One region of the Streptomyces corchorusii genome, then DNA from elsewhere that is predicted to be linked to it. Evidence: riboswitches for the same ligand, from Rfam matches in the RefSeq annotation. Region 1 holds a riboswitch; each other region holds the start of a gene.
What was found. Region 1 has a riboswitch for S-adenosylmethionine ahead of thrC (threonine synthase). Riboswitches for the same ligand answer to the same signal wherever they lie in the genome.
Positions count from the first base shown of each region.

Region 2: another riboswitch for S-adenosylmethionine. It lies ahead of AQJ11_RS19240 (aminotransferase class V-fold PLP-dependent enzyme); the one in region 1 lies ahead of thrC (threonine synthase).
Region 3: another riboswitch for S-adenosylmethionine. It lies ahead of AQJ11_RS17215 (DUF3293 domain-containing protein); the one in region 1 lies ahead of thrC (threonine synthase).
Region 4: another riboswitch for S-adenosylmethionine. It lies ahead of AQJ11_RS07155 (amino acid ABC transporter permease); the one in region 1 lies ahead of thrC (threonine synthase).

Region 1 is NZ_KQ948360.1:124,082-128,285, forward strand. It holds gene AQJ11_RS26080 (alpha,alpha-trehalose-phosphate synthase (UDP-forming)) at 1-1,248, opposite strand, end outside; gene AQJ11_RS26085 (glucosyl-3-phosphoglycerate synthase) at 1,323-2,267, opposite strand; SAM riboswitch class I at 2,395-2,534, shown strand; gene thrC (threonine synthase) at 2,552-3,835, shown strand; gene AQJ11_RS26095 (MoaD/ThiS family protein) at 3,832-4,107, shown strand.
Region 2 is NZ_KQ948357.1:160,499-164,702, forward strand. It holds gene qcrB (cytochrome bc1 complex cytochrome b subunit) at 1-460, shown strand, start outside; gene trpD (anthranilate phosphoribosyltransferase) at 583-1,647, shown strand; SAM riboswitch class IV at 1,721-1,838, shown strand; gene AQJ11_RS19240 (aminotransferase class V-fold PLP-dependent enzyme) at 1,970-3,331, shown strand; gene AQJ11_RS19245 (serine/threonine-protein kinase) at 3,382-4,204, shown strand, end outside.
Region 3 is NZ_KQ948356.1:369,800-374,003, forward strand. It holds gene AQJ11_RS17205 (hypothetical protein) at 1-83, opposite strand, end outside; gene AQJ11_RS17210 (DUF2252 domain-containing protein) at 229-1,716, opposite strand; gene AQJ11_RS17215 (DUF3293 domain-containing protein) at 1,755-2,285, opposite strand; SAM riboswitch class IV at 2,331-2,446, opposite strand; gene AQJ11_RS17220 (FG-GAP-like repeat-containing protein) at 2,551-4,204, opposite strand, start outside.
Region 4 is NZ_KQ948352.1:670,387-674,590, reverse strand. It holds gene AQJ11_RS07165 (ABC transporter substrate-binding protein) at 1-559, opposite strand, end outside; gene AQJ11_RS07160 (amino acid ABC transporter ATP-binding protein) at 675-1,463, opposite strand; gene AQJ11_RS07155 (amino acid ABC transporter permease) at 1,460-2,443, opposite strand; SAM riboswitch class IV at 2,797-2,907, opposite strand; gene AQJ11_RS07150 (glutathione S-transferase C-terminal domain-containing protein) at 2,985-3,872, opposite strand; gene AQJ11_RS52360 (putative leader peptide) at 3,955-4,077, opposite strand.

The sequences.
Region 1 (4,204 bases):
CTCCTCGTACGCCCCCGCCTCCCGCGACAGCACCAGCGCGCAGCCCTCGTCGGAGACGACCGGGACCTCCTTGGCGACCAGGTTCATGCCGTCCCGGATGGGGTTCACCAGCGCCACGTCGGCCAGCCGGTACGCGGCCAGGGAGCGGGCGAAGTCGTCCTTCACGTGCAGCACGACCGGGGTCCAGCCGGCCGTGCCGTACCGCTCGTTGATCTCGTCCGCGACCTGCCGGACCTGCGCGGTGTACTCGCGGTACACGGCGAGGTCCTGCCGGGAGGGGTAGGCGAAGGCCACGTGGACGACCTTCTCCCGCCACTCGGGGTGGTCCTCCAGCAGCTGCTCGTACGCCAGCAGCCCGCGCACGATGTTCTTGGACAGCTCGGTCCGGTCCACCCGGACGATCGTCTTGCGGCCTTCTCCGATCTCCGTCCGCAGCGCCGCCATCCGCTCGTCCACGTCCGGCTCGTGCGCCCGCTTGCGCAGGAAGTCCGCGTCCGCGCCCAGCCCGTGCACCCCGATCCGGGTGCCGGAGGGGATACCGGGCCCGAGCACCGCGTGGCAGCAGTCCGTGAACGCGTCCGCCCACCGCTGGGTGAGGAACGCCGCCCGGTCCGCGCCCAGGATGCCGCTGAGCAGCTCGGCCGCGATGTCGTCGGGGAGGAGCCGGAAGTAGTCCGGCGGCGCCCACGGGGTGTGCGAGAAGTGGCCGATGCGCAGGTCGGGCCGGAGCTGGCGGAGCATGCGGGGGGCGAGGGCCAGGTGGTAGTCCTGGATCAGCACGGCCGCGCCCTCGGCCGCCTCCTCGGCCAGCGCCTCGGCGAACGCCCGGTTGTAGGACTCGTACGACGCCCACTGCCGCCGGAAACCGGCGTCGAAGACCGGTTCCAGCGGGGTCTGGTACAGCATGTGGTGGACGAACCAGAGCACCGAGTTGGCGATGTCGTTGTACGCCTCGGCGTGCACGGTCGCGTCGATGTCGAGCATCCGCACCCGCTGCCCGCCGGTGTCCTCGGCCGGCAGCAGCCCGCCGTCCGCGCGCCGGACGGCCGCCCGGTCACCGTCGCCGAGCGCGGCGCACACCCACACCGAGCCCGGACCGGACCCGATGGAGGACAGTCCCGAGACCACCCCGCCGCCGCCCCGCCGGGCGTGCAGCGAGCCGTCCTCGCCCACCTGATAGGAGACCGGGCCGCGGTTCGACGCGACCAGCACCTGAGCCTTCTGAGCAGCATCGAGCGTGGAAGCCATACGCCTCAACCTAGCCCGGCCCCCGACCGCTCAAACGTACGGCCCGCCCGGCGGGCCGACCGTATACGGCCCGTTCAGGCCACCTTCCGTTCGGCGTACTCCGCGATCTCCACCATGGGCGGCCGTTCCTCGGTGTCCACCGAGTAGGTGCGCGGCTCGAACCCGGCCTCCCCCCGCTCGAACTGGGTCAGCGCGGGCCGGACCAGATGGCCGCGGGCGAGCCGGAGCTGGGCGGTGCGGTAGATCGCGGCGGCCATCCGGCCGAGCGCCTGCCCGTCCTGGTGCCGGTGCCTGCGCACGCCCACGTCGACCTGGGCCAGCGCGTCCAGGCCCACCAGGTGCAGCGCGTCCACCAGCATGCCCAGCTCCACGCCGTAGCCCACGGGGAACGGCAGCTGTTCCAGCAGCGTGCGGCGGGCCGCGTACTCGCCGCCCAGCGGCTGCACGAACCCGGCCAGCTGCGGCCAGTGCATGTTCAGCAGCGGACGGGCCATGAGTTCGGTGACCCGGCCGCCCTGCCCGGCACTGCCGCCGAGCGGACGGTCGTACATCGCCTTGACCAGGTCGACGTCCGGGTCGGTGAGCAGCGGGCCGACGATCCCGGAGACGAAGTCGGAGGAGAACTCCCTGAGGTCCGCGTCGATGAAGCAGACGATGTCCCCGCCGGTCACCAGCAGCGACCGCCACAGCACCTCGCCCTTGCCGGGGACGGCCGGGACGCGCGGCAGGATGGCGTCCCGGTGGACGACCCGGGCGCCCGCGCGCGCGGCGACCTCGGAGGTGCGGTCGGTGGAGCCCGAGTCGACGACCACGATCTCGTCGACGAGCGGCACCTGCTCCACGAGGTCGTGGCGGATGACCCCGACGATGTCGCCGACGGTCTCCTCCTCGTTGAGCGCGGGCAGCACGACGCTGATGCTCTGGCCCGTGCGCTGCTTGGCGGCGAGGATCTGGTGCAGCGGGCGATCGGCCACGGACCAGGACCGGGCGGTCAGCCAGCGCTCGACTTCTTCCAGCACAGTCTGTGGCTCCTCGTGTCTCGCGGTTCGGACGACTATCTCAACTGTCCCGGCCGTCGGTTACAGTCTTGAACAACGCCGATGACCATCGCATGTCGGGGGTCGGGTGCGTTCTACAACCGCATACCGCTCATCCAGAGGGGCAGAGGGACACGGCCCGGTGAAGCCCCGGCAACCCCCCTGACCGGACTCGTTCGCGCGAGGCTCACGGCCAGGGAAGGTGCCAATTCCGTCTCACGGCGAGATGCGTCGTGAGGAAGATGAGGAGAAAGGGCCTCGCCTCCATGGCTGTGCAGACAGTTGCCACCACCAGCGAATCCACCGTCGACCTCGGCCCCGCCGCGGCCCTGAGCTGTCGCGAGTGCGGTCACCGGGTGCCGCTCGGCCCGGTCTTCGCCTGCGAGGAGTGCTTCGGCCCGCTGGAGATCGCCTACGACTTCTCCGGCTACGACACCGAGGAACTGCGCCGCCGCATCGAGGCGGGCCCCGCGAACATCTGGCGCTACGCGCCCCTGCTGCCGGTACCGGCGGACGTCGCCGGCAAGCCGAACATCAACCCGGGCTGGACCAAGCTCGTCCAGGCCGACAACCTGGCCCGCGAGCTGGGCGTGACCGGCGGTCTGTACGTGAAGGACGACTCCGGCAACCCGACCCACTCCTTCAAGGACCGGGTCGTGGCCCAGGCCCTGGAGGCCGCCCGCGCCTTCGGCTTCACCACCCTGTCGTGCTCCTCGACCGGCAACCTGGCCGGCGCCGTCGGCGCCGCCGCCGCCCGCGCCGGCTTCCGCTCCTGCGTGTTCATCCCGCACGACCTGGAGCAGGGCAAGATCGTGATGGCCGCGGTCTACGGCGGTGAACTCGTCGGCATCGAGGGCAACTACGACGACGTGAACCGCTTCTGCTCCGAGCTGATCGGCGACCCGGCCGGCGAGGGCTGGGGCTTCGTCAACGTCAACCTGCGGCCGTACTACGCGGAGGGCTCCAAGACCCTGGCGTACGAGATCTGCGAGCAGCTCGGCTGGCGGCTGCCGGACCAGATCGTGGTCCCGATCGCCTCCGGTTCCCAGCTCACGAAGATCGACAAGGGGCTCCAGGAGCTGATCAAGCTCGGTCTGGTCGAGGACAGGCCGTACAAGATCTTCGGCGCCCAGGCCGAGGGCTGCTCCCCGGTCTCCACCGCCTTCAAGGCCGGCCACGACGTCGTACGGCCCCAGAAGCCGAACACCATCGCCAAGTCCCTGGCCATCGGCAACCCGGCCGACGGGCCGTACGTCCTGGACATCGCGCGCCGCACCGGCGGTGCCGTGGAGGACGTGACGGACGAGGAGGTCGTGGACGCGATCAAGCTGCTCGCGCGGACCGAGGGCATCTTCGCGGAGACCGCCGGCGGCGTGACCGTCGGCGTCACCCGCAAGCTGCTGGAGGCGGGCGTGCTGGACCCGGCGAAGACCACGGTCGTCCTCAACACCGGCGACGGCCTGAAGACCCTGGACGCGGTGGCCGGCACCGGCCTCACCGCCACCATCCGCCCGACCCTGGACTCCTTCCGAGAGGCTGGCCTCGCATGAGCGTGACCGTTCGCATCCCCACCATCCTGCGCACCTACACCGGCGGGCGGGCCGAGGTCGCCGCCGAGGGGACGACGCTCGGCGAGGTCATCGCCGACCTGGAGAAGAACCACACGGGCATCGCCGCGCGCGTGCTGGACGACCAGGGCAAGCTGCGCCGGTTCGTGAACGTGTACGTCAACGACGACGACGTCCGTTTTGAGCAGGGTCTGGACACGGTGACCCCGGAGGGCGCCGGCGTCTCGATCATCCCGGCGGTCGCCGGCGGCTGAGCCGCGGATCGGCCCGCTCATTACCTTCGGTAACCGCGGTTACCGGCTGTTCGCCCGATTGCCCCCTCCGTGAGAGAAGCGGAGGGGGCAATTCTGT
Region 2 (4,204 bases), on a different contig from region 1:
CTTCGTGATGCTGATCGGTGGCGGCAACGACATCTTCGCCACGCACTTCCACCTGTCGATCAACGCGGTCACCTGGTTCGTCCGGATCGCCTACTTCGTGGCTCCGGTCCTCGCCTTCATCGCCACCAAGCGGATCTGCCTGGGTCTCCAGCGCCGCGACCGCGACAAGGTGCTGCACGGCCGCGAGACCGGCATCATCAAGCGGCTGCCGCACGGTGAGTTCATCGAGGTGCACGAGCCGCTCAGCCAGGAGCAGCTGCACACGCTCACCTCGCACGAGCAGTACCGGCCGGCCGAGATCGGTCCGACGGTCGACGAGAACGGGGTCGAGCGCAAGGTCCCGGCCTCGGAGAAGCTGCGGGCGAAGCTGTCCAACGCCTACTTCGGCGAGGACAACCAGATCCCGAAGCCGACCGTCGAGGAGTACAAGGAGATCACGAGCGGCCACGGCCACCACTGATCCCCGCGTCGCCACGCCACGCTGAAGGGCCCCGTCCGCAACCCGGACGGGGCCCTTCGCCGTGCCGCCCGGCTGGATAGGGTGGTGTACGACGTAGCAGGAACCTGTTCAAGGAGCGGCTGATGAGCGCTGTGACCCCCGCTGGAGGCGACACCGCGGCGGGCCGCTCCTGGCCCGCCCTGCTGAACGGTCTGCTGGACGGCCGGGACCTGTCCGCCGACGACACCGCCTGGGCGATGGACCTGATCATGCGCGGGGAGGCGACCGACGCGCAGATCGCCGGGTTCATGGTGGCGCTGCGGGCCAAGGGCGAGACGGTCCAGGAGATCACCGGACTGGTCCGGACGATGTACGCACACGCGAACGTCATCGAGGTGCCCGGTCCGGCCGTGGACATCGTCGGCACCGGCGGCGACGGCGCGAAGACGGTGAACATCTCCACCATGTCCTCGATCGTCGTCGCGGGCACGGGGGCGAAGGTCGTCAAGCACGGCAACCGCGCCGCGTCCTCCGCCTCCGGCTCCTCCGACGTCCTGGAGAAGCTGGGCGTCAACCTCAACCTGAGTCCGCAGCGGGTGGCCGAGGTGGCCGAGGAGGCCGGCATCACCATCTGCTTCGCGGTGCGGTTCCACCCGTCCCTGCGCCATGTCGCCGCGGCCCGCGGCCAGTTGGGCATCCGGACCACCTTCAACGTGCTGGGCCCGCTGACCAACCCCGCGCAGGTGCGGTCGCAGGCCGTCGGTGTCGCGGATCCCCGCATGGCGCCGATCGTCGCCGGTGTCCTCGCCGAGCGCGGCAACTCCGCACTGGTCTTCCGGGGCGAGGACGGCCTGGACGAGCTGACCGTCACCGCCGCCTCCCGGGTGTGGGTGGTCCGGGACGGCAAGGTCACGGAGGAGGTCTTCGACCCGCGCGAGGCCGGCATCGACCTCGTCCCCGTGGACGCCCTGCGCGGCGCCGACGCCTCCTACAACGCCGAGGTCGCCCGCCGGCTGCTGGACGGCGAGCGGGGGGCCGTACGGGACGCCGTGCTGCTGAACTCGGCGGCGGCGCTGGTGGCCCTGGAGCCGACGGACGCGCCGCTCACCGAGCAGATCCGCGCGGGCATGGCGCGGGCCGCGGAGTCGATCGACTCGGGCGCGGCCAAGCGCACCCTGGAGCGCTGGGTGGCCGTCAGCAACGCCTGACGCCCCTGGGAGTCGTCCCGCGATCCGGACACGGGTTGCGGGACGACGATCACTTCAGTACGTTCCTGTACCAGGTCATGAGTGACAGTCATGAGGCCCCGGCCGACTGTCCGGCAACCCTCCGTCCGTGGCGGGGTGCCCCGGGTGAAGACCAGGTCGTACGGCAGCAAGGCCTACGGCAAGCGCGGACCCCTCACACACCAGGGGTCCTGGTCGTTCGAGGGAGTCTTCCGTGAGCAAGCGAATGCGTTAGGGCCGCAGAGCCCCGCCTCCGCACACCCCTTTTTCTCTCTTCTTCGCATGCCTTCACGGGAGTTCCGCCATGTCTGTCTCCACCGCTGCCGCCGACCAGTCCGTTTGCACCCCTCTGCCCGTTCTGGGGCGAGATGTCACCGTCCCGCTGGTCACCGGCGGCGAAGTCAGCTACGCCGCCCTGGACTACGCCGCCAGCGCCCCCGCCCTCCAGCGCGTCTGGGACGACGTCGCCGCGTACGCCCCGTACTACGGCAGTGTCCACCGCGGCGCCGGCTACCTCTCCCAGCTCTCCACCGACCTGTTCGAGAACGCCCGCAAGACGGTCGCCGAGTTCCTCGGCTGCCGCCCGGCCGACCAGGTGATCTTCACCCGTTCGACCACCGACTCCCTCAACCTGCTGGCCCGGGCGATCCCGGCCGACTGCGAGGTCTTCGTCTTCGAGACCGAGCACCACGCCTCCCTGCTGCCCTGGCAGGACGCGCGGGTCACCTACCTCGACGCCCCGCGCACCCCGCGGCAGGCCGTGGAGACCCTGGAGCGGGCCCTCGCCGGCCGCGACCCGTACGGCCCGGCCCTGGTCTGCGTCACCGGCGCCTCCAACGTCACCGGCGAGCTGTGGCCGGTGCGCGAACTGGCCGCCGCCGCCCACGCCCACGGCGCCCGCATCGTCCTGGACGCCGCCCAGCTGGCCCCGCACCACCCGGTGGACCTGCGTGACCTGGACGTCGACTGGATCGCCTTCTCCGGCCACAAGCTGTACGCCCCCTTCGGCTCCGGTGTCCTGGCCGGCCGCGCCGACTGGCTCCAGGCGGCCGAGCCGTACCTCGCGGGCGGCGGCGCCAGCCGCAGGGTCACCCGGCGCCAGGACGGCGGCGTGGCCGTCGAGTGGCACGAGACCGCGGCCCGGCACGAGGCGGGCTCCCCGAACGTCATCGGCGCCTACGCCATCGCCTCCGCCTGCAAGGCCCTCACCGAGGCCGGCTGGGACACCCTCGTCGCCCGCGAACAGCACCTGATCGCCAAGGTCCGCGAGGGCCTGGCCGAGGTGCCCGAGGTGCGCGTGCTGTCCCTCTTCGGCGACGACGCCCCGCGCGTCGGCGTCCTCTCCTTCGTCGTCGAGGGCTGGAACAGCTCGCACTTCGCCGCCGCGCTCTCCGCCGAGTACGGCATCGGCGTCCGCGACGGCCTCTTCTGCGCCCACCCCCTGGTCCGCACCCTGCTCGGCAGCGACCCGCAGACCCAGGGCGAGTGCGGCGCCCCCGAGGCGGCCCCGGGCGAGAAGTCCCTCAACGCCATCCGCGTCAGCTTCGGCGCGGGCACGCCGGACGAGCACGTGGAGCGCTTCGTCAACGCCGTCAGGGAACTGGTGGCGGAGGGCGCGAAGTGGCAGTACCGCACGGAGGACGGCCGCTGCGTGCCGGCGGTCTGAACGGCGCTATAACCTCCCCTTGACACCACGTCGGACAGGGGGACCCCGGAGTGCAGCCGCTGCGCGCCACAGATCCGCGCCACATCGGCCCGTACGCCACCACGCACAGACTGGGCGCGGGCGGCATGGGCGAGGTCTACCTCGCCGAGTCCCGCACCGGGCTGCGGCTCGCGGTGAAGGTGGTACGGGCCGAGCACGCCGAGGACCGCACCTTCCGCGCCCGCTTCCGCCACGAGGTCCGCGCCGCCCAGACCGTCGGCGGCGCGGACACCTACACCGCACGGGTCGTGGACGCCGACACCGATGCCGAACGGCCCTGGATGGCAACGGAGTTCGTCTCCGGACCCAACCTGCGGGACGCCATCTTGGACCACGGCGCGCTGCCGCGCCCCGCGGTCCGGATCCTCGCCGCCGCGCTCGGCGAGGCGCTGGCGGCCATCCACGCCAAGGGGCTGGTCCACCGGGACCTGAAGCCGTCGAACATCCTGCTGGGCCCGGACGGGCCGCGGGTCATCGACTTCGGGATCGTCCGGGCGCTGGAGGCCACCGCGCTGACCCGCACCGGCGCGGTCGTCGGCTCGGTCGGCTACGTCTCGCCGGAGCAGATCCGCAACGGCGGCCAGGTCGGCCCGCCCAGCGACGTCTTCTCCCTCGGCGCGGTCCTCGCGTACGCGGCGGCCGGCCGGGAGCCGTTCGGGGAGGGCCAGGACTCGGTGGTCCTGCTGCGCATCCTCACCCGCGACTTCGACCTGTCCGGCGTGCCGGACGACATCCGCCCGCTGGTGACGGCCTGTCTGCGCGAGGACCCGCTGGAGCGCCCGGAGCCGGCGGAGGTGGTGGCGAGCGCCGGGTTCGCCCCGGACACCCTGCGCG
Region 3 (4,204 bases), on a different contig from region 1:
GCCTGCTCGGCGGCCCGTACGGCCTGTTCCAGCCGTTCCTCGGGGCGGGGGGCCTGGGACTGGCCGGCTTCCGGGGTTGTCACCCGCCCAGCGTAGCCGTTGCCCCGGCTCGGCCCGGGCGCGGTTCCCACGCTCCCGGCGCACCACCCCTCGGACCCCGGCACGCCACCGCTCGGACTCCGGCGAACTCCCGGCAAACCGTCCCGCTGCACCCTCCCCGGACCCCCCTCAGACCCCCAGCTCCGCCTCGATCCGCCCCGCCCTGATCCCCGCGACCAGCTCGGCGTGGTCCGCCTCCGTGCGGTCGGCGTAGGCGACGGCGAACGCGGCCATCGCCTCGTCCAGCTCCTCGTTCTTGCCGCAGTAGCCGGCGATCAGCCGGGGGTCGGCGCTGTGGGAGTGGGCGCGGGCCAGCAGGGCGCCGGTCATGCGGCCGTAGTCGTCGATCTGGTCGGCGGCGAGGGCGGCCGGGTCGACGCTGCCCTTGCGGTTGCGGAACTGCCGCACCTGGTACGGGCGCCCCTCGACGGTGGTCCAGCCCAGCAAGGTGTCGCTGACGACCTGCATCCGCTTCTGCCCGAGGACCACGCGGCGCCCCTCGTGCGGCACCGCGGGCGCCTCGAAACCGGCCGTGACCAGGTGCGGGACGAGCGCGGAGGGACGGGCCTCCTTCACCTGGAGGACCAGGGGCTCGCCCCGGTGGTCGAGGAGCAGGACGACGTAGGACCGGGTGCCGACGCTGCCGGTGCCGACCACCCGGAAGGCGACGTCGTGCACGGCGTGCCGGGCGAGCAGCGGGTGGCGGTCCTCGCCGAGGGTGCCGACGTACGACTCCAGGGACGCGGCGACCGCGGCGGCCTCCGCGTCCGGTACGCGGCGCAGCACCGGCGGCGCGGGCACGAACCGGCGTCCGCCGTCCGGCACCGGCTCGGTCGACTTCGCGGCGAACCGGCCGCTGGTGTTGGCCCGGGCCTTCTCCGAGACCCGCTGGAGCGTGCCGAGCAGGTCGTGGGCGTCGGTGTGGGAGACCAGTTCCTCGTCCGCGATGGCGTTCCAGGCGTCGAGCGCGGGCAGTTTGGCGAGCAGCCGCATGGTGCGGCGGTAGGCGCCGGCCGCGTCCCGGGCCGCGGCGCGGCAGGTGTCCTCGTCGGCGCCCGCCTCGCGGCCGGCGAGCACCAGCGAGGCCACGAGCCGCTTGAGGTCCCACTCCCAGGGGCCGTGCGCGGTCTCGTCGAAGTCGTTGAGGTCGATGACGAGGTCGCCGCGGGCGTCGCCGTACAGCCCGAAGTTGGCCGCGTGGGCGTCACCGCAGATCTGGGTGGCGATCCTGGTGGTGGGGGTGCGCGCGAGGTCGTACGCCATGAGTGCGGCGGAGCCGCGCAGGAAGGCGAAGGGGGTGGCCGCCATCCGGCCCACGCGCAGCGGGGTCAGTTCGGCGAGGCGGCCGGCGTTGGACTCGGCCACCGCGCTCACCGCGTCGGGGCGCGCGGCGTCCAGGTCCAGCGTGCGGTGGGCGGAGCGCGGCACACCCGCCCGGAGCGCCTTGCCCTCCTCCTTCGGCGAGCCCTGCGGCGGCCATGCGGCGAACCCGCGCACCCGGGGCAGGCGGCGCGCGCCCCGGTCCGCCGCGTCCGTCGCTCCCACATCGGTTCCGGTCACCGCGACCGCCTTCCCCGCACGACCCGCCCGCCTTCGAACTGGCGACGGTACGAACATCAACTCGGGGAGACCGTACAGCCGGTGGCCGAAAGCCGTCAGCACCCTGGGGGAAACTCCGCGCACCCGCTCAGCGCGCCCGCGGGCAAAGACCCTGAAAGTCCTTCCGCAGCCCGCCATCCGAGTGTCAGTGCCTCCCCGGCGCCGAAGCAGGCGAGCAGCCGCCATGCCGGCGCCGACCAGGCGAACACCGCGTCCTGCCCGAACTCCCGTCCCAGCGCGCGCGCTTCGTCGTCGCTCAGGCCGACGATCGCCACGCTCACCTCGGTGTGCCGGCCGTCCGGGTCACCGCCGACAGCGGGCCACCACGCGAGCCCCCGTCCGCGCAGCAGGCCGAGCAGTCGTTGATGCGCGCGGTGGTTGTGCTGCCGGGAGGCGTGGGTGCCCCGGGGATTGTGGGCCGTGACCACGTGGATGGTCTCCCCGTGCGGGACGGGGAACCGGCCCACCGCCACCCCGGGCGGTGCCGGGGTGACGCGGACCGGTCCTTCGGGCAACTCCACGTCCACGACGGCCTGCTGGTAGAGAGCCCACCGAGGGGTGTGCGTGATCGGGACGCCGGCGGCCATGAGGGTCTCCGTTCGAGAGGGACCCCCTTACCCGCCGGGCAGGGAGATCCGCGCTTACCCCCACGGGACCGTGGGGGCCCGGTCTTCCCTGGAGGGCACCTTGCGCGGTGAGCGAGGTTGCCAGCCGACGCTCGTCCAGGGGCGCGATCGGCTTCGTGACCGAGGCGGATCCTGCCACGGGGCCCAGCGCGAAGTCCAGCACGGGCCCCGTCGCCGCCGTCACGTGACGCCACGTCTGACGTCGCATGTGGCGTCACATCTGCCGTCACATGACGGCCTTGTACCCCTTCCACCCCGTGGCGATCTTCACGCGGCCCCCGAACGAGCCCTTGCCGTTGCCGTTGTAGCGCCACACGGTGCCCGCCGTGTCGCGGGCCACGAGGTCCGCGCGGCCGTCGCCGGTGAAGTCGCCCGCGCCGACGACGGCGTTGTAGGAGGCGCCCCAGTCGGCGAACACCTTGACGCGGGCCTTGAAGCCGCCCGTGCCCGTGGTGTTGGCCTCGTACCGCCACAGCTCGTCGGACTTGTCCTGGACGAGGAGGTCGCCGCGGCCGTCGCCGGTGAGGTCACCGGCGCCGACGATCTTCTTGTAGCCGGTCCAGTGGGAGGCGATCTTCGTGCGCGCGGCGAGCCTGCCGTTCGCCGTGCCCTTGAAGAGGTAGACGTCCCCGGTCGAGGACTGGCGGCCGATCAGGTCGGGCCGGCCGTCGCCGTTGACGTCGCCGGGTGAGGTCAGGACGTCGTACGCGTTCCAGCCGGAGGTGCCGAGCGAGGTGGAGTGCGTGGCGGGCGTCGGGGCCTTGCCGCAGGCCGGGCGGTACGCCCGCAGGGCGCCGCCGGTGCGGACCAGCACGTCGTTGCAGTGGTCGCCGTCCAGGTCGCCGAACGGCACGATCCGGGCGGTGGCCGGCCAGCCGGAGCCGGAGACGGTGCCGCCCAGCGTGCCCGTACCGGTGCCGCGCCGGACGGTGAGGGTGCCGGAGGAGCTGAGGGTGAGGACGTCACCGACCCCGTCGTTGCCGGCGTAGTCGCGCGGTGCCGCCGTTCCGGCGGTCACCTTGACGTCTCCGGAGAGGGTGAGCGCGGCGCCCTGGCCGTCGGCGGGCCGGGCGGTGAGGGTCCAGGTGTAGGCGCCGTTGGCGACCAGGCGGCCCGCGGTGTCCCTGCCGTCCCAGGCGGCCGTCAGCAGGCCCCGGGCCGTGCCGCCGGAGAGCGTACGGACGGTGGCGCCGGACGCCTTCCGGCGCACGGTCACCTTCCAGTCGGCGGCGGGCTTGGACAGCCACCAGGTGCCGGACCAGTTCGCGGAGCCCGCGGTGACCGTGGCGTCGACGGCCGTGAGCGGTGACGCCGGGACGCCGGCCGGTACGACGTGCACGCGCTGGTCGCGGTCGGCGTAGGCGACGCCGCCGCCGAAGCGGTCCACGGTCCAGCTGGTCCCGGCCCCGGTGTTCTCCTGGCCGAGGTCGGTCCAGTCGGCCAGCTCGCGGCTCGGCAGGTCGGTGTGACTGCCGCCGGCCGGCAGCCCGTTGTGCAGGTCGAGCAGCCTCAGCCCGCTGTGCGACTGGGTGCCGGGAACCCGCTCGACCAGGTATCCGTCCCCGAGCAGGACCCGGCTGTCCGGGGCGGTGGAGGTGCGCTTGGTCGTACGGTCGTACAGGCCCGCGCCGTGTACGTCGCCCCAGGCGTCCCGGCAGACCCAGTAGACGAAGCGGCCCACGGCCTGGAGGTCGGACGGGGTGCAGCCGTCGCGGGTGGTGAAGGACTCGACGGCGGTTCCCGCGGGGAGCCGGGTGGCCGTGACCTTCCCGCCGCTCGCGGCGCCGCTCCACAGCGTGCTCCCCCACACGGCCGCGGCGACCCGGTCGCGCTTGAGCAGGACCTTGCCCGCCCCGGCGGTGGCGAACTCACCGATGTAC
Region 4 (4,204 bases), on a different contig from region 1:
CGTCGTCGAAGTTCCAGGAGTTCTTCTTCAGCACCTCGAAGGCCAGGTTGTCCTTGCGGTAGGAGGCGAACTCGTACTTCCGCTTGCGTTCCTCGGTGACGGTGACGTTGGAGAACGCCACGTCGACCTTGCCGCTGTCGACGCCGACGAAGAGGTTCTCCCAGGTGGAGTTCCTGATCTCGGGCTTCAGGCCGAGGACCGCGGCCACCAGGCGGCCGAGGTCGGGCTCGGAGCCGGTGAGGGTCTTCTGGTCGCTGCCCACGAAGTTCAGCGGCGCGGAGCCCGAGGGCAGGGCTCCGACGCCGATGACGAGCTTGCCGCTCCTGCGCACGGAGGCGGGCAGTTCGGCGCTGATGGACTTCACTTCGGAGACCTTCAGCGCGGTCTCCTTGGCGGCTCCGTTGGACAGCCGCCCCACGGTCACCGTGCCGGCGGTGTCGGTCTTGGTGACGGCTTCGCTGTCGCCTCCGCAGGCGGCGAGCCCGGTGGCGAGGGTGGCGACGGCGGTCGCCGCGGTGATGCCGCGGAACACGGCGCGTCGGGAGAGGTGGCTGGGCATGGCGTGGCTGTCCTTGTCTCGCTGATGAGGGTGATGAGCGATGGGAGTGCGGTGGGGGGTGGGGGTCGTGGAGGGCCCGAGCGGCCGAGCCCGGACACCTTGCCGGGCGGCGCGGTCAGAGCACCTTGCCGAGGAATTCCCGGGTCCGTGTATGCCGGGGCCGGTCCAGCACCTCGCCGGGCGGGCCCTGTTCGACGATCCGGCCGCCGTCGATGAAGACGACCCGGTCGGCGACCTCGCGGGCGAAGCCGATCTCGTGGGTGACGATGACGAGGGTGGTGCCGCTGGTGGCCAGGTCCTTGATGACGGCCAGCACCTCGCCGACGAGTTCGGGATCGAGTGCCGAGGTCGGCTCGTCGAAGAGGATGATCCCGGGCCGCAGGGCGAGGGCGCGGGCGATGGCGACGCGCTGCTGCTGGCCGCCGGACAGCTGCCGCGGGTAGGCGCCGGTCTTGTCGCCGAGTCCGACGCGGTCGAGGAGTTCCCGGGCGAGTTCCCGGGCCGCCGCCCTGGTCAGCCTGCCGGTGGCGGCGGGTGCCGCGGCGACGTTCTCCAGGACGGTCAGGTGCGGGAAGAGGTTGAAGTTCTGGAAGACGAAGCCGATCCGGCTGCGCTGGGCGAGGATGGCGCGCTCGCTGAGTTCCCTGAGCCGGTCCCCGTGCCGCTTCACCCCGATCAGCTCGCCGCCCACGCTGACGTGGCCGATCTCGGGCTTCTCCAGGTGGTTGACGACCCTGAGCAGCGTGGACTTGCCGGAGCCGGACGGTCCGAGGATCACCGTGACCTCGCCGGGGCGGACGGTCAGGTCGATGCCGTCGAGGACGCGGTGGGAGCCGTACCACTTGTGGACGCCGTGCACTTCGAGCGCGGCGGGGGCGGCCTTCGGCAGGGTCTGCGCGGTCATACGGCGGCCTCCCGGCTCAGCCGGGCCCGCAGGTCGGCGAGGCCGGCCCGGGCCTTCTGCAAGGGGGTCGGCGGCAGGGTGCGGGTGGCGCCCCGGGCGTAGTACCGCTCGACGTAGAACTGGACGACGGACACGGCGCTGGTGAGGATCAGGTACCAGACGGTGGCGACCATCAGCAGCGGCACGACGTCACCGGGGTAGGTGCTGCCCATCGACTGCACCGCGCCGAACAGGTCGAGCAGCGACACGTAGAAGACCAGGGACGTGCTCTTGACGAGGCCGATGAGCTGGTTGACGTAGTTCGGGGTGATGGACCTGAGGGCCTGCGGGAAGACGATCCTGCGGAACCGGTAGCCCTGGGGCAGGCCGAGCGCGGCGGCGGCCTCGTGCTGTCCCTGGTCGACGGAGAGGATGCCGCCGCGGACCACCTCGGCCGCGTACGCCGCCTCGTTGAGGCTGAGGCCGATGACGGCGATCGTCATGTCCGTGGCCAGCCGGGACTCGTCGAAGGTGACGAAGGCGGGTCCGAACGGCACGCCGAGGCTCAACGTCTTGTACAGGGCACTGAAGTTGTACAGGAAGATCAGTACGACGATGAGCGGTACGGAGCGGAACAGCCAGGTGTAGGTCCAGCTGACCGCGCGCAGCACCGGGCTCCCGGAGAGCCGGGCGAGTGCCAGCAGGATGCCGCCGAGGAGCCCCAGGACGGCGCTGAGCGCGGCGACTTCGAGGGTGACGAGGAGGCCGTCGAGGACGGTGGGGCGCAGGAACCAGTAACGGAAGCGGTCCCACTGGTAGAAGGGGTTCGTGACCAGTCCGTGCAGGATCTGCGCGACGAGCACGAGGACGACGGCGGTGACGATCCACCGGCCGGGCCGGCGCAGCGGCTGGACCCGCTGGGCGGACGGGGATTCTGACGGTGTGTCGGCGGGGGCCGGCGCCTCGGCTAGGGAGACGGCGGCGCCTGGGAGTTCACTCATGGCGGGCTCCGGCGGAGTCGGTCACCCCGGGGCCGCGCGGGAGCGGAGGTGGGCCACGACGGCACTGGGGCACGAGGCGGCGCACGGACAGGCGCGGAACCGGGGGCTGGGCGGACAACGGCACACCGGACGGACGGTGTGCGGCGGGAACGCGGGGGCTGGGAGGAGACGTCAGCCCTGACAGCGGGCAGAGCCCGGTGCGGTACACAGTGCGCTGTTCACGCGGAGCAGATCGACGGCGCGGTCGGCGACGAGGAGACCGGCGTACGACGGTACGCAGCCCTGGGGGCGGCTCGCGGCCGTCCTGGGAGCTGCGTACATGGCGTCACCTGTCACTGTTGCGGCCCCGGGGGGCCTCGCGCTTACCGAAAACGTCATCCGGTCCGGTCGTCACCTGGGGCACCCCACCGCGATGCGAGGGTTGCCGGTCAGCGAGCCAGGGCTTGGCGCTGACGCTCATGACCGTTCTGAGCCGTAAGTAAGGCAGTTGCCCGTTCGAATGTCAACGGCCGTCCGCCCAGTGGACATCACAGGCCCGCTCTCACCTGCGCGAAGCGTCCGGGGCGTCCGCGGCATGGCCTGCCCAGTCCAGGATCTGGACAGCGGCTCCGGCGGCCTCCAGGCCCTGGCAGCGGCCGTGGTGGCGGCGGGCGATGCCGTCGAGGTCGAGGTGGCGGCCGAAGGCGGGGTGGGCGGCCAGGCGGCGGGCGTAGGCCCACAGGGCGTGGTGGCCGGCGATGCGGTGCACGGCGGAGGCGTCGAGGTGGCAGCGGTGGACGGTGTCGAGCTGCACGAGGGTGACCCACAGCTCGATGTCGGCGGCGGTGAGCCGGTCGTCGGCCAGGTACTCCTCGCCGCTCAGCCGCCGCTCCAGCCGGCCCAGGGTGTCCAGCAGCACGTCGAGGGCGGCGGCTCGTTCGGCGGGGTCGGCACCGGCGCGTCCGGCGCTCTGCGCGGCCTCCTCGATGCCCTCGGCGCACATCCGCTCGACGGCCTCGATCACGGACTCCAGGCCGGAGGGGTACAGGCGGGCGTCGCCGCCCGGCCTGAAGCGGTCCAGGTCGCGCAGGATGTCGGGGGTGTGGGTGCTGACGATGCGTCCGGACCAGTCGTCGCTGAGCACGGGTGCGAGCGCCGGGCCGGTGTAGTGGTGGGCGCTCGCCTCGTAGAGCGGGCGGAGCACGGCGTGGCCGCCGCCGGGACAGTCCGGGACGGCGGGCAGGAGGGTGACGGGACAACGGGCGTCCAGGCCGAGCAGGCTGTGGCCGACGGCGAGGCGCAGCCCGTCGGGGCAGGCGGTCGACAGATGGAGCCGGTAGCGGTGCGGCACGGCGTAGTGGCCGCTGCGCGCGTCCCGGCCGATCCGGCCCCGGAAGACGGGTGCGGTGGCGCGGGTGGACGGGACGGCGGCGAGCGGAGTGATGGACATGCGTCTCCCCGGGTGGTGGGTGTGCGAAGGGGCGCGCCGGCGCGGGCGTGACCGGCCGGTGGGGGCGAAGGGGCGGCCCGGCTCAGCGGTGGCGGCTGATCGCGCTGCAAACGCGCTGGAGGTCGATGTGGCGACGGGAGGTGAGCAGGGGTACGCGCAACGGCGTCCGGCCCGTCCGGCCGGTGCCCGTTCCGCGGCGCGTCATGATTCCCTACCTGTTCACTAGGATTCCCTCCCTGGAGTGTCGAACGGGCTCCGTACGACGTCAAGGGGGCGTCCACGCCTGGGGATCGATGTCGGCGCCGGGTACTCCTCAGAGAGAGGAACATGTG